Regions from separate parts of the Devosia sp. Root105 genome, predicted to be linked through region 3. Evidence: riboswitches for the same ligand, from Rfam matches in the RefSeq annotation. Region 3 holds a riboswitch; each other region holds the start of a gene.
The links. Region 3 has a riboswitch for cobalamin ahead of ASC68_RS03730 (HupE/UreJ family protein). Riboswitches for the same ligand answer to the same signal wherever they lie in the genome.

Region 1: another riboswitch for cobalamin. It lies ahead of metE (5-methyltetrahydropteroyltriglutamate--homocysteine S-methyltransferase); the one in region 3 lies ahead of ASC68_RS03730 (HupE/UreJ family protein).
Region 2: another riboswitch for cobalamin. It lies ahead of ASC68_RS06670 (CbtB-domain containing protein); the one in region 3 lies ahead of ASC68_RS03730 (HupE/UreJ family protein).

The regions. Positions count from the first base shown of each region.
Region 1 covers NZ_LMCR01000018.1:165,402-169,370, forward strand. The annotation lists gene metE (5-methyltetrahydropteroyltriglutamate--homocysteine S-methyltransferase) at 1-2,040, opposite strand, end outside; cobalamin riboswitch at 2,261-2,452, opposite strand; cobalamin riboswitch at 2,574-2,727, shown strand; gene ASC68_RS21105 (ribonucleoside-diphosphate reductase subunit alpha) at 2,838-3,969, shown strand, end outside.
Region 2 covers NZ_LMCR01000003.1:108,019-111,987, reverse strand. The annotation lists gene ASC68_RS06685 (acyltransferase family protein) at 1-28, shown strand, start outside; gene cobW (cobalamin biosynthesis protein CobW) at 25-1,077, opposite strand; gene ASC68_RS06675 (CbtA family protein) at 1,074-1,841, opposite strand; gene ASC68_RS06670 (CbtB-domain containing protein) at 1,873-2,055, opposite strand; cobalamin riboswitch at 2,151-2,371, opposite strand; gene ASC68_RS06665 (hypothetical protein) at 2,392-2,991, opposite strand; gene ASC68_RS06660 (MarR family transcriptional regulator) at 3,070-3,549, opposite strand; gene ASC68_RS06655 (FAD-dependent monooxygenase) at 3,617-3,969, shown strand, end outside.
Region 3 covers NZ_LMCR01000001.1:783,174-787,142, forward strand. The annotation lists gene trmD (tRNA (guanosine(37)-N1)-methyltransferase TrmD) at 1-106, shown strand, start outside; gene ASC68_RS03715 (SCO family protein) at 107-706, opposite strand; gene ASC68_RS03720 (copper chaperone PCu(A)C) at 709-1,692, opposite strand; gene ASC68_RS03725 (hypothetical protein) at 1,757-2,104, opposite strand; cobalamin riboswitch at 2,206-2,409, shown strand; gene ASC68_RS03730 (HupE/UreJ family protein) at 2,469-3,053, shown strand; gene rplS (50S ribosomal protein L19) at 3,434-3,969, shown strand, end outside.

The sequences.
Region 1 (3,969 bases), on a different contig from region 3:
GTAGCGGAAATCGCGGAACGCTTCGAGCAGCTCCATGGCCGAGCGCGAGGTCTCGATCGAGATCACGTCGGCATCCATCTCGGCGATCGAGGGCATGATGTCGTTGAACTCGGCGTAGCACATATGGGTGTGCACCTGCGTCGCGTCGGCGACGGCCGAAGCGGTGATGCGGAAGCAATCGACCGCCCACCGGAGGTATTCCTGCCAGTCGCTGCGGCGCAGCGGCAGGCCTTCGCGCAGCGCCGGCTCGTCGATCTGGATGATGCCGATGCCGGCCGCTTCGAGGTCGAGCACCTCGTCGCGGATGGCGAGCGCAATCTGCCGGCACGTCTCGGCGCGCGGTTGGTCGACGCGCACAAAGCTCCACTGCAGGATGGTGACCGGGCCGGTGAGCATGCCCTTCATCGGCTTGTCGGTGAGCGAGGCCGCATAGGCCGACCAGCGCACCGTCATGGCCTGGGGCCGCGACACGTCACCGTAGATCACCGGCGGCTTGACGCAGCGCGAACCATAGGATTGCACCCAGCCGTTTTTGGTGAAAGCGAAGCCGTCGAGCTGCTCGCCAAAGTACTCCACCATGTCGTTGCGCTCGAATTCGCCATGCACCAGCACGTCGAGGCCGATCCGTTCCTGGATGCGCACTGCCCGCTCGGTCTCTGCCTCGAGGAACCGTTGATAGGCAGCCGCGTCGATCTGCCCGTGCTTGAACGCGGCACGTTGCTCGCGCACTTCCTGCGTCTGCGGAAACGAGCCGATCGTGGTGGTCGGGAAGGCCGGCAGGCCGAAGCGCCGGCGCTGCGCCGCGCGGCGGACATTGAACGGACTGGCGCGATTGAGCCGCAGGCTGGCAGCCGCCCTGCCCTTCACCTCCGCGCGGTGGATGCGTGGCGACTGCCGATGCGACAGGGCCGCGGCGGCGCTCGCTTCGAAGGCGGCCCTCGCGGCTGCCGGGCCCTTCTGCATGGCGCGGGTCAGCGCCGACACCTCGCCCAGCTTCTGGGTGGCGAAAGCCAGCCACGACCGTAGCTCGGGGTCGAGCTCGGTTTCTGCCTCGAGATCCACCGGGCTGTGCAGCAGCGAACAGGACGGGGCAACTTCGAGGCGGTCGGGGCCGACGCTGTCCCACGCCTTGTTGACCAGCGCCAGTTGCCGGTCGAGATCGGCCCTCCAGATGTTGCGGCCATCGACGACGCCGACCGACAGCACTTTATCCGCCGGCAGGGCCTTCAGCACCCCGGCGAGTTGCTCGGGGGCGCGAACCAGATCGATATGGAGCCCCGCCACATGCAGCCCGACGGCGAGCTCGGTATTGTCGCCGAGCGCGCCGAAATAGCTGGTGAGCATGATCCGCGGCGCCACCGGCTGCAGCACCTCATAGGCACGGCGGAGCGCCGCCCGTTGCACCACGCTGAGGTCGAGCGCCAGGATCGGCTCGTCGATCTGCACCCACTCAGCGCCAATCGCCTTCAGCGTGCCGAGCAGTTCGGCATAGACCGGCAGCACGCCGTCGAGCAGGGTCAGCGGGTCGAGCCCGTCATCCTTGGGCTTGCCGAGGCTCAGCCAGGTGACCGGACCGACCAGCACCGGCCGCGTCTCGATGCCGAGCGCCCTCGCCTCGAGCACCTCGTCGACCGCTTTGCTCGAGGCAAGGCGGAACTGCTGGCCGCGATGCAGCTCCGGCACGATGTAGTGGTAGTTGGTGTCGAACCACTTGGTCATCTCCATCGCCGGCGCCGCGGCCGTGCCGCGCGCCATGGCGAAATAGCGCTCCGTCGGGTCGGCGATGGCCTCGAACCGTGGCGGGATGGCGCCGAGTGCCGCGGTCATATCGAGCACGTGGTCGTAAAAGCTGAAATCGTTGGACGGGATCACCTCGATGCCGGCGTCGCGCTGCAACTGCCAATGGCGGGCGCGCAGCGCCTGGCCGGAGGCGTCGAGGGCCTCTGCATCGATCGCCCCCTTCCAGTAGGCTTCGAGGGATTTCTTCAATTCGCGATGGAGGCCGATACGGGGAAAGCCGAGATTGGCTGAACGGGTCATGGGGTTTCCGATGCGTGAACGAGCCCGGCGCCGAAAGGCGCGGGCAAAAAAGCTGATCAGGATGGAGCCGGTCGCCGGAGCGTTTTCAGGAAAAGTTGTGAGACTTTTCCGGTTCGAAAGCGCGACAACGAAAGGCCGCCGGTTCAGCGACGCATTCGGAAGTGGTGACGATGGTTCGTCATGGTCTGGTCCTCTCGCCGATCCGCCCGATCGACTGCAAGTGCACAATCACTTCCACGGTAGGTCTCCTGGCTCGCGAGGATCCTGAACGCTCGCCTTCCCGGCTTCTCGCCAGTGGCTCGTTGAGCGCCCATCACCGCCTACAGTTGCGGGGGCAGCTCCGGACTTGGGGACCACCCCGTACCGGATTCCCTGTTATCCCCTTGCGGGGACCATGGACGGGGTGAGGTTGCCGCAGGGATGGGGCGCTGTCAACGGGACATAAAGATTTCTTTATATCCCGCCCATCACAGCAAGCTGGCCGCCCGGCGGATTCTGTCGCAACCCATTGACGCGAATCCCGAACAGGCACACTACATCTAGTGTGTCGTGGTCACTCGGTTCGCAAGGACGGGTGATAATAGGGAAGCCGGTGCGGGCAATTGCTCCAGTCCGGCGCTGCCCCCGCAACTGTGATAGCCGGCGCTGCCGGCCAGCCAGATACCTGCCACGACAGGTTAGTTCGTCCACGGGCGGGGTGCACCGGTTGGCCGCGAAAACGCCTGGGCCGATGCGCCTGTGCGCCGTTTCGCGACCTCGGAAAGCCCCGCTGCCACTCACGGGGTTACTTGAGGCACATGTCCACTTCAGAGATCGTCCATTCCGACACCGGCCGCCCGGTCGTCGTCACCTCACCTGAGCCGCAGGCGGCCAATGCGCCGGGCTTCTCGCTGCTGAAGCGCAATGGCGGCACCGTGCCGTTCGATCAGAGCAAGATTGCCGTGGCGCTGACCAAGGCGTTCCTGGCGGTCGAAGGCAACAAGGCGGCGGCCTCGCGCCGGGTGCACGAGATCGTCGAGCAACTGACCGGCGAAGTGGTGGCGGCTTTGGTCCGCCGGGCCAAGGACGGCCGGGTGTTCCACATCGAGGATGTGCAGGATCAGGTCGAGCTGGCGCTGATGCGCGGCGAACACCAGAAGGTCGCCCGGGCCTATGTGCTCTACCGCGAGGAGCACGCCAAGGCCCGCGCCGACAAGGCGGTGGCGCCGGCCGCGTCCCCCGCGATCCGCATGGCCGATGGCGCGCCGCTCGACGAAGCGCGCCTCACCACCGTTATCGCCGAATCCTCTGCCGGCCTCGACGGCGTGGTCGCCGAGACCATCCTCACCGAGACCCGCCGCAACCTCTATGACGGCATTTCGACCGAGGAGCTGGCGCTGGCGCCGATCCTCGCCACCCGCACCCTGGTCGAGACCGAGCCCAATTACGCCTATGTCTCGGCGCGCCTGCTCAACGACAAGCTGCGCCGTGAAGCGCTGAGCTTTCTCGCCGGGCGCCCCGACCAGGCGACGCAGGGCGAGATGGCGGCCCGCTATGCCGAGTACTTCCCGGCCTATCTCGAACGCGGCATCGGGCTCGAACTGATCGACCCCGAACTCGGCCGCTTCGACATCGCCCGCATCGCCGCGGCGCTGCGGCCGGAGCGCGACCAGCAGTTCCAGTATCTGGGGCTGCAGACGCTCTACGACCGCTATTTCCTCCATGCCGCCGGCACGGTGTTCGAGCTGCCGCAGGCGTTTTTCATGCGCGTCGCCATGGGGCTCGCGGTGCGCGAGATCGACCGCGAAGCCCGCGCCATCGAATTCTACAACCTGCTGTCGAGCTTCGACTTCATGGCCTCGACCCCGACCCTGTTCAACTCGGGGACGCTCAGGCCGCAGCTTTCGAGCTGTTTCCTCACCACCGTCGCCGACGATCTCGACGGCATCT
Region 2 (3,969 bases), on a different contig from region 3:
CGCGTCACAGGTCGTCGCCGCCAGTTAGGCCGCAGCCGCGATGGCACCCTCGAGGCTCCGGGTGATCGCCGCATGGTCGAGCGGCGATTCCCCGATCACCACCAGAGCGGTCCGACGCGCCTCGCCCGGCTTCCACGGCCGGTCGAAATAGGCGGAGACGCGCGGTCCAACCGCCTGGATGGCGAGACGGGCCGGGGCGCCGGGGAGTGCGGCAAAACCCTTGAGACGGAGCACGTCATGGGCGCGGATGGTCGCCTCGATGGTTTGGAGCAGATGATCCTTGCTGGTGACGCCGTCGAGGGTGACGGAGAAGGAATCGAAATCATCGTGCTCGTGGCCTTCGCCACCGTGCTCGAGCTCGTGATGGCTCTCGCGTCCGGCGAGGTTGTCTTCGGTCGAGAGCCCCATGCCGAGCAGCGCCGCGACATCGACATGGCCGTTGCGGGCGCGGACCACGCCGGTGCCCGGACGCATCTCGGCCTTGAGGTGGGCTTCGATGGTGTCGAGCTGGGCGTCGGTGACGAGGTCGGCCTTGTTGAGGATCACCATGTCGGCAGCGATCAGCTGATCCTCGAACAGCTCGCCGAGCGGCGTCTCGTGGTCGAGCATGGCGTCGGCGGAACGGAGCGCGTCGACCGCCTGTTCGTCATTGGCGAAGCGGCCTTCGCTGAGCGCCGCCGCGTCGGCGACGGTGACGACGCCGTCGATGGTCACCTCGGACTTGATCTCGGGCCAGTTGAAGGCGCGGATCAGCGGCTGCGGCAGCGCCAGGCCGGAGGTCTCGATGACGATGTGGTCGGGGCGATCCTCACGCTCGAGCAGCGCCTGCATGGTGGGGATGAACTCGTCGGCGACGGTGCAGCAGATGCAGCCATTGCTCAGCTCGATCATGTCCTCTTCGCGGCAGGTTTCATCACCGCAGCCGGCGAGGATTTCCTTGTCGACGCCGAGCTCGCCAAACTCGTTGATGATCAGCGCGATGCGTTTGCCCCTGGCATGGGCGAGGAGGTGCCGGACCAGGGTGGTCTTGCCGGCGCCGAGGAAGCCGGTGATGACGGTAACGGGGATCTTGCTCATGCGTGGGCACCTTTCAGGGCGAAGGCGGAAGACCTGGCGAGGCGCTCGTTGAGCCAGCCGAACAGCGGGCCGACGATCAGCCAGAACAGCGCGCCGGTGGCGAGGGTCGCCGCGGCGAAGCTGGTCGCGAGATTGGCGGGGACGGCGGTGGCGTGTTCACCGACCAGTTGCGGTGCGCCGATGACGTGCGGCGCGAGGATCAGCACGGCTGCAATGACGATGCCGGTCCAGTTGTGGAGCTTGGCGATGGCGAGGATGCCGGCGCCGGTGGCGAGCGCCGTGCCGACCCACCAGACCTGGCGGGCGACGAGATCTGCAGCGGGCATGCCGGGGAGTTCCGGCGGCAGGCCAAGGGCCGGGGCGAGCTGCAACGCGATGAAGCCACTGAGCCCCCAGATCACGCCATTGCGGGCGGTGATCTCGATGCCGGAAAGCACGGAGACGGCAGCGAGCACGAAGGCGAAGCCGATGCAGCCGAGGAGGTTGGCCAGCACGGTGTAGGCGATGCGCTCGGCGCCATCCTGCGGCGCCCAGGCGTCTTCGTCATGCTCGTGGGCCGGCGCGGCTTCGGCATGCTCATGCGCGGGCGTGCCGGCCTCGTGGCTGTGCTCGGCGACGGCCGGCGCCTCGGGGGCGGCGTTCTCGTAGACTTCGGCGGCGAGGATCAGCGGCGCGACGCGCCATTGCTGCACGGCGCTCATGGCCAAGCCGGCTGCGAGTCCGGCAAGGACCGCAGCGAAAAAGATTCGCTGGAAGAGTTTCATCGATGTCTCGTGTGCTTAGAGCTGAGTCAGCTCAATGGCAGGGGAAGCCAAGCGCATGGCGCGTATCGTGCGCGCCATTGTGGATCGCCATGTCACTGGCAAAACCGACGCCGCCGACGAGGACGAAGCCGATAAACAATGCCAGCACACCTGCGATGAGCCGTTGCGAGACAGAAAGACGGGCGACCGACGCCGTCTGGACCTGAGTATTCATAAGCCTGCACCCTCCGTGCGGATGAAAGTGGGCGTATCGCCCGAGCTCTTTCCGGGGGTCGCGTTTCGAACCGGAAAAGTCTGACAACTTTTCCTGAAACACTCCCGGACGCTGGCAGGTCTCCTGACTCGCGGGTCACCGTGGTCTCCGGCCTTCCCAACATCCCAAAGGATGGCAGTGGCATAGTCGGAGGCACTCGCCGCTTACAGTTGCGGGGGCAGCCACGGATTTGGTCCCTGATGGGTACGCCGCACCGTGTTCCCTTTTGATCCCCTCGCCCGAACGGGGTTGAGGAACCAACGTGGGGTTATCGTTACGCCGCAGGAGGGGGCGCGGTCAATCTTCCGCGGCAGCGGAATCGGGGTAGCCGACGGTGACGGTATCGACACGCGCATCGACCTTTTCGAGCAGCGGCTCGCTCGACGAGATCTGCATGTCGCCGGAGATGGCATCGACATTGAGGTCGGCCGGATAGTCGCCGACGGCGAAGCGGACGCTGACCGAGCAGCCACCCTCGGGCGGGGCGAGCTTGCCGCCCTCGAAGCTGGCGGCGCCACCATAATCCCAGAAGAAGCCGTAGAGCTGGAACGGCCCGCCATTCAGGGCTTCAACTTCCTTGACGGTCAGGCCCTGCTTGAGGCCACCCGGCGCGGTGTCACCCGGCGGCACGGTGAAGTAAGCGATGCGCTCGTGCTTTTCCTCGTCCCACCAGCCGAACTCGATGGTCTTGGCGGGATCGTTTGGGAAGATGGTGGTGGCGAGCACGGTAGAGCCCTCGGGGCCCGGGACATCACCAGTCACCACATTGTCCTTGCCGAAGGCTTCGATCAGCCGCGCCTCGGAACTGTCACCGGCGAACGGGCCCTCGCAGACGATGTCGGCAGCCAGGGCGGGCGCCGCCAACAGCAACAGGGGAAACAGGACCAGCGCACGCATTGTCGACCTCCGTTGACCCGCCGAATCTAGCTGAGCCAGGTGAGTCTGGGCAGGCCTTGCGGCGGAAGCTGGGCACGATCACCGGCCCGACTGCAGCCGTTCGGTCATCTGGTTCTGGATGGCGAGGACCTCCTCGATCACCTCGGTGAGGAGGCGCAGCTCGTCGAGGCTGCGCTTGCCCAGCGCTTCGGCGCCAGCGATCGCCATCGGGGCGTAGGCCTTCTCGATGACGGCGGTGGTGGCCTCGGCGAGTTCCACCAGCACCTTGCGCCGATCATGCGGATCGGGTTGGCGGCGGACGAAGTTGCGCGCCTCGAGCCGGTCAATCAGCGAGGTGACAGCGGCCGGGGTGAGGCGAGTGGCGCGAGCGATGGCGCTGGCGGTTTGCGGACCGCTGGTGAGGAAGCTGAGGCACAGGCGCTCGGCCGGGCCGAGCTTGAACATCGCTCCCACCTCCTCGTCATAGCGCTGCGTCGCTTCCTGCCAGCGCACGATCAGCGTGCCGAGCCGCTGGACCAGCTCCGCCTTCGCGTCGCTTGACGAATTTACTTCGATCATCTAACTATATGCTCATCGAATAATACGACGGACGCATGATATGCGGCGTCGCGCAGGTGAGGCAAGAATGAAAGCACGCATCGGTATCGTTGGCGCCGGCTCCGCTGGGCTCGGCCTGGCCCTGGCACTGGTCAGGCGCGGCTTCGCACCCGTTGTCTTCGAGAAGCGCAGCGAGAAACAGGTGATCGACGAGGGGATTTTCCTGACGCTGGCGCCCAACGGCATGAACGCGCTGCGCGGCTTTGGCCTCGCGGCGGAGGCGCTGCGGCACGGGGTCGAAACGCGCGCCATTGTCCTCCACAACGAACACGGCAGGGCGCTCGGCACGGTCGACTATGCCCGCCATGCGGCACAGTTCGGCGCGCCTTCAGTGACGATCCGGCGCGGCGCGCTGGGCGAAATCCTGTTGGCCGCGGCGCG
Region 3 (3,969 bases):
GATCCCTGAGGTGCTGACCTCGGGCGATCATGGCAAGGTGGAGAAGTGGCGGCGCGCCGAGAGCGAGAGGCTCACACGGGCGCGCCGGCCGGATTTGCTCACCTGATCAGGCCGACTTGCCGAGCAGCTTCCTGATCTTGGCGAGGGCAGTGGTCGCGTCCTCCTGGTAGGCGATGGTGCCTTCGAAGCCGCCCTGGGCGTTGACGAGGAACACCGAGGCAGTGTGGTTCATGGTGTAATCCGAACCCTCCCCCGGCACCTTTTCGCCCAACACCTTCCAGGCCTTGATCATCTTGGCGATCTCCTCGGGCTTGCCGGTGACGCCAGTCACCCGGTCGGACACCCAGCTGACATAGCCATTGAGGATTTCGGGGGTGTCGCGCTCGGGATCGACCGTGACGAAGAAGGCCTTGAGGTTCTTCGCCTCGTCGCCGAGGTCGGCGAACCAGCCCGCCATCTCGCCCATGGTGGTGGGGCAGACGTCGGGGCAATGGGTATAGCCGAAGAACAGCAGTGAGGGCTGGCCGACCAGCATCGACTGGTCGACCGGGTTGCCGCGTTGATCGACGAGGGCATAGCTGCCGCCGCCGATGCCGCCGCTTTCAGGCCCGGGTCGCGTGACGAAGAACAGCAGCGTTGCCGCCACTGCCGCCAGCGCGACCAGAGCCCAGAGCGCGAGGCGGAGGCGCGAGGTCATGGCGCTCATGGTCAGCCACCGTGCATCGAGTGGTCTTCAGCCGGACCCTTGGCGGCCGGGCTCTCGACGCTGAGTTCCACCTCGACGCTGCCGGCCTTCTCGAAGTTGAGGGTCAACGGGATCTTTGTCCCCTCCACCAGCGGCTGGGCGAGCTGCATGAACATGATGTGGAGGCCGCCCGGCGCCAGGGTGACGGTTTCACCGGCCGGGATTTCGACGCCCTCGGGCAACTCGTTCATCTTCATCAGGTCGCCCTCCATCTTCATCTGATGGATCTGGACCACGCCGGCGACCGGTGAGGCGGCGCTGACCAGGCGATCGGCTTCGCCGCCCTTGTTGGTGATGGTGAGATAGCCGCCGCCAACCGGCGCATTGGGGAGGGTAGCGCGGGAGAAGCCACCGCTGATTTCGAGGTTGCCGATGGTGACCGCGGCCGGAGCCGCCATGTTCATGGCGACGTGGTCATGCTCGCCGGCAGCCGCAGTGGTGACGGCCAGGGTGGGAGCCGGATGCTCGAGGGCGTGAGCGTTCTCGCCGGGGGCAGCGATCTGGTCCCACACCACCGAGGCGGCGCCGCATTTCTGCGTCACGACGAACGGCAGGCTGGTTTCAGCGTCAAAGCCCTGCAGCGAGCCCTGGATGACGAATTCGTCGAACTGGTCGTCGGGAACCGAGCCGCCGGCCCAACTGACGGCGAGGGCGCCGGAGGTCACCGGCTGGTCATGCACCTGGTAGCTGTTCTGGTAGTCGCCCTTGGTGATCTCGACCGTCCAGCCGGCTTTCACCATGGGCTTGGCCGAAACGAAACCCTCGGGCAGCACGACGCTGACCGTGTCGGTGGGGGCGCCATCGCAGCCATGCGGGATGGCGATGGCGACCTTGACGGTCGCGCCGTTGGCGGCGGTGGCCGGGGTGAGCGTGGCATGCGCAAAGGCCGGGCTTGCGAGCATGAGGGTGGAAGCCGCGAATGCGGCGATGCGGGATGTGGTGTGCATCTGACTCTCGTCTGTTGGCTGCGGCCGTAGCGGGCGCAGCAAATCGATAATGGGGTACGATCGATCAGACGGAGGCGGGTGGTCCGCGGGCGGTGGCAGTGCCGAGCGGTTCGGTCGGCAAATGCAGGATGGGAAGCGCGCCATAGGCGACATCTGCCAGCATCGCCACCGGGATAGCGATGTCGCAGGGCGGCGGCAGGTCAGCTCCGCCGATGCGGCAGGCGTGGCAGGGGGCGTGCGCCTTGGGGTCATCCGGGGTGTCGCCGCAATAGCTCATGTCGAGCGCGGCGGCGAGGGTGTCGGGGCCGGCGGATGCGGTAGCCACCGGGGCGTGAGCGAAACTGAGGAAAACCAGGGCGAGCACGACAAGCGCGTGCAGCAGCTCTCTCCCCATGTTTCGCGCGTTGAGCACCGGCAACGACCCCGTTGGACGACAAGACCCTTTAGCGCAGCCGGAGCTGCCGCGTCATGTGGCAAATGCGCGGGCGGGCGATTGAACTCACCGGTGGAACCTGACAGAGATAGCGCGACGGTGCGCGACCCGCTTTTCGGGGCCGCGTGAAACGGGAAGCCGGTAGGCCATTGGCCGACGCCGGCGCCGCCCCCGCGACTGTAACGGGCCTGACTTTTCACTCAGCGTGCCACTGGTTTGCGACTGGGAAGGTGGAGTGAGAGGTGCCCGGAGCCAGGAGACCGGCCGTCCGGTGGTGACCCAAACCGGGACCATCGAACATGAAAAACGCTACGGGACGGCGGGTCCCGAGATGGAGATATTTATGCGCGCGCTTCTGGCCCTTCTGCTCATCGCCGTTCCGACGGCGGCTTTCGCCCATACCGGGCACGGCGACACCTCGGGGTTCCTCTTTGGCTTCATGCACCCGGTCGGCGGGATCGACCATATCCTCGCCATGGTGGCGGTGGGCGTGTTCGCCTATGTGCTGGGCGGCAAGGCGCTGTGGCTGGTGCCGCTGAGCTTCGTCGCCATGATGGCGGTCGGGTTCCTGCTGGGCGTCGGGCAGATCGACGTGCCGTTCGTCGAACTGGGGATTGCGCTCTCGAGCGTGGTGATCGGCGGCGCCGCGGCGCTGGGCCGGCCGATGCCGGTCATCGCGGCCTCGGCGCTGGTCGGGGTGTTCGCGATCTTCCACGGCCACGCGCACGGCGCCGAAATGCCGGTCGATGCCTCGGGTTTCGAATATGCGGCGGGCTTCATCGTGGCGACCGCGTTGCTGCATGCGGTCGGTATCGGCGCGGCGATGGGCGTGAGCAAGCTGGTCGGCAAGTATGGCAAGACCGCTGCGCAGGTGGCCGGTGGCGTGTTCGCGCTGGGCGGCATCGGGGTGCTGGCCGGCTGGCTGTAAGGGTTAGGTAGAACTGCGCGTGGGGCTCCCCCACCCAGCTTCGCTACGGCTTCGCCTAGCTGCGCTACTCTCCCCACAAGGGGGAGGGAGGGCGCAAGAACCGAAAGTGCAGCAAGCGTCTCCCTCCCCCGGAGCGACTACTTGTCGTCCCCTTGTGGGGAGGGATCAAGGGCGGGGGGTGGCCCCACGCTCCGGCCGGTCGGCATCGAACCGACATAGAGTGGGCCAGAAACCCTAGACTCCCGGGCATTCTTGATTTATAGCCCCGCTCGCTTGAGCTTCGGCTCGGCCAATAATGCATAAAAATCCGTGCAACCAAGACCGGGCGGTCGGCGAAAGCCGGCGAAACGCTCCTTTGAAAAAGACGAACGGAACATCAGATGTCCAAGATCATCGAACAGCTCAATCAGGAGCAGCACGATAAGCTGCTCGCCAAGGGCGCCCATCCGGAATTTACCCACGGCGATACCGTCAAGGTGTGGGTGAAGATCCGCGAAGGCGACAAGGAACGCCTGCAGGCCTATGAGGGCGTGGTTATCGCCCGCTCCGGCACCGGCATCATGGAAAGCTTCACCGTGCGCAAGATTTCGTACGGCGAAGGCGTGGAACGCGTGTTCCCCGTGCTCAGCCCCAATATCGACCGCGTCGAAGTGATCAAGCGCGGTAAGGTCCGCCGCGCCAAGCTCTATTACCTGCGCGACCGTCGCGGTAAGGCCGCCCGTATTTTCGAGAACGTCGGCGCCCGCACCAAGAAGATCGAGGCCGGCGAGCGCGTTGCAGCGCTTGACGCCAAGAACGCCCGCGAGGCCGAGAAGATCGCCGCCGCCGAGGCGCTGGCCAAGGAGCTCGCCGAGAAGGACGCCGCTGAGGCCGCCGCCGCTGCTGCCGAGGCAGCCGCCGCGACCGAGCCCAAGGC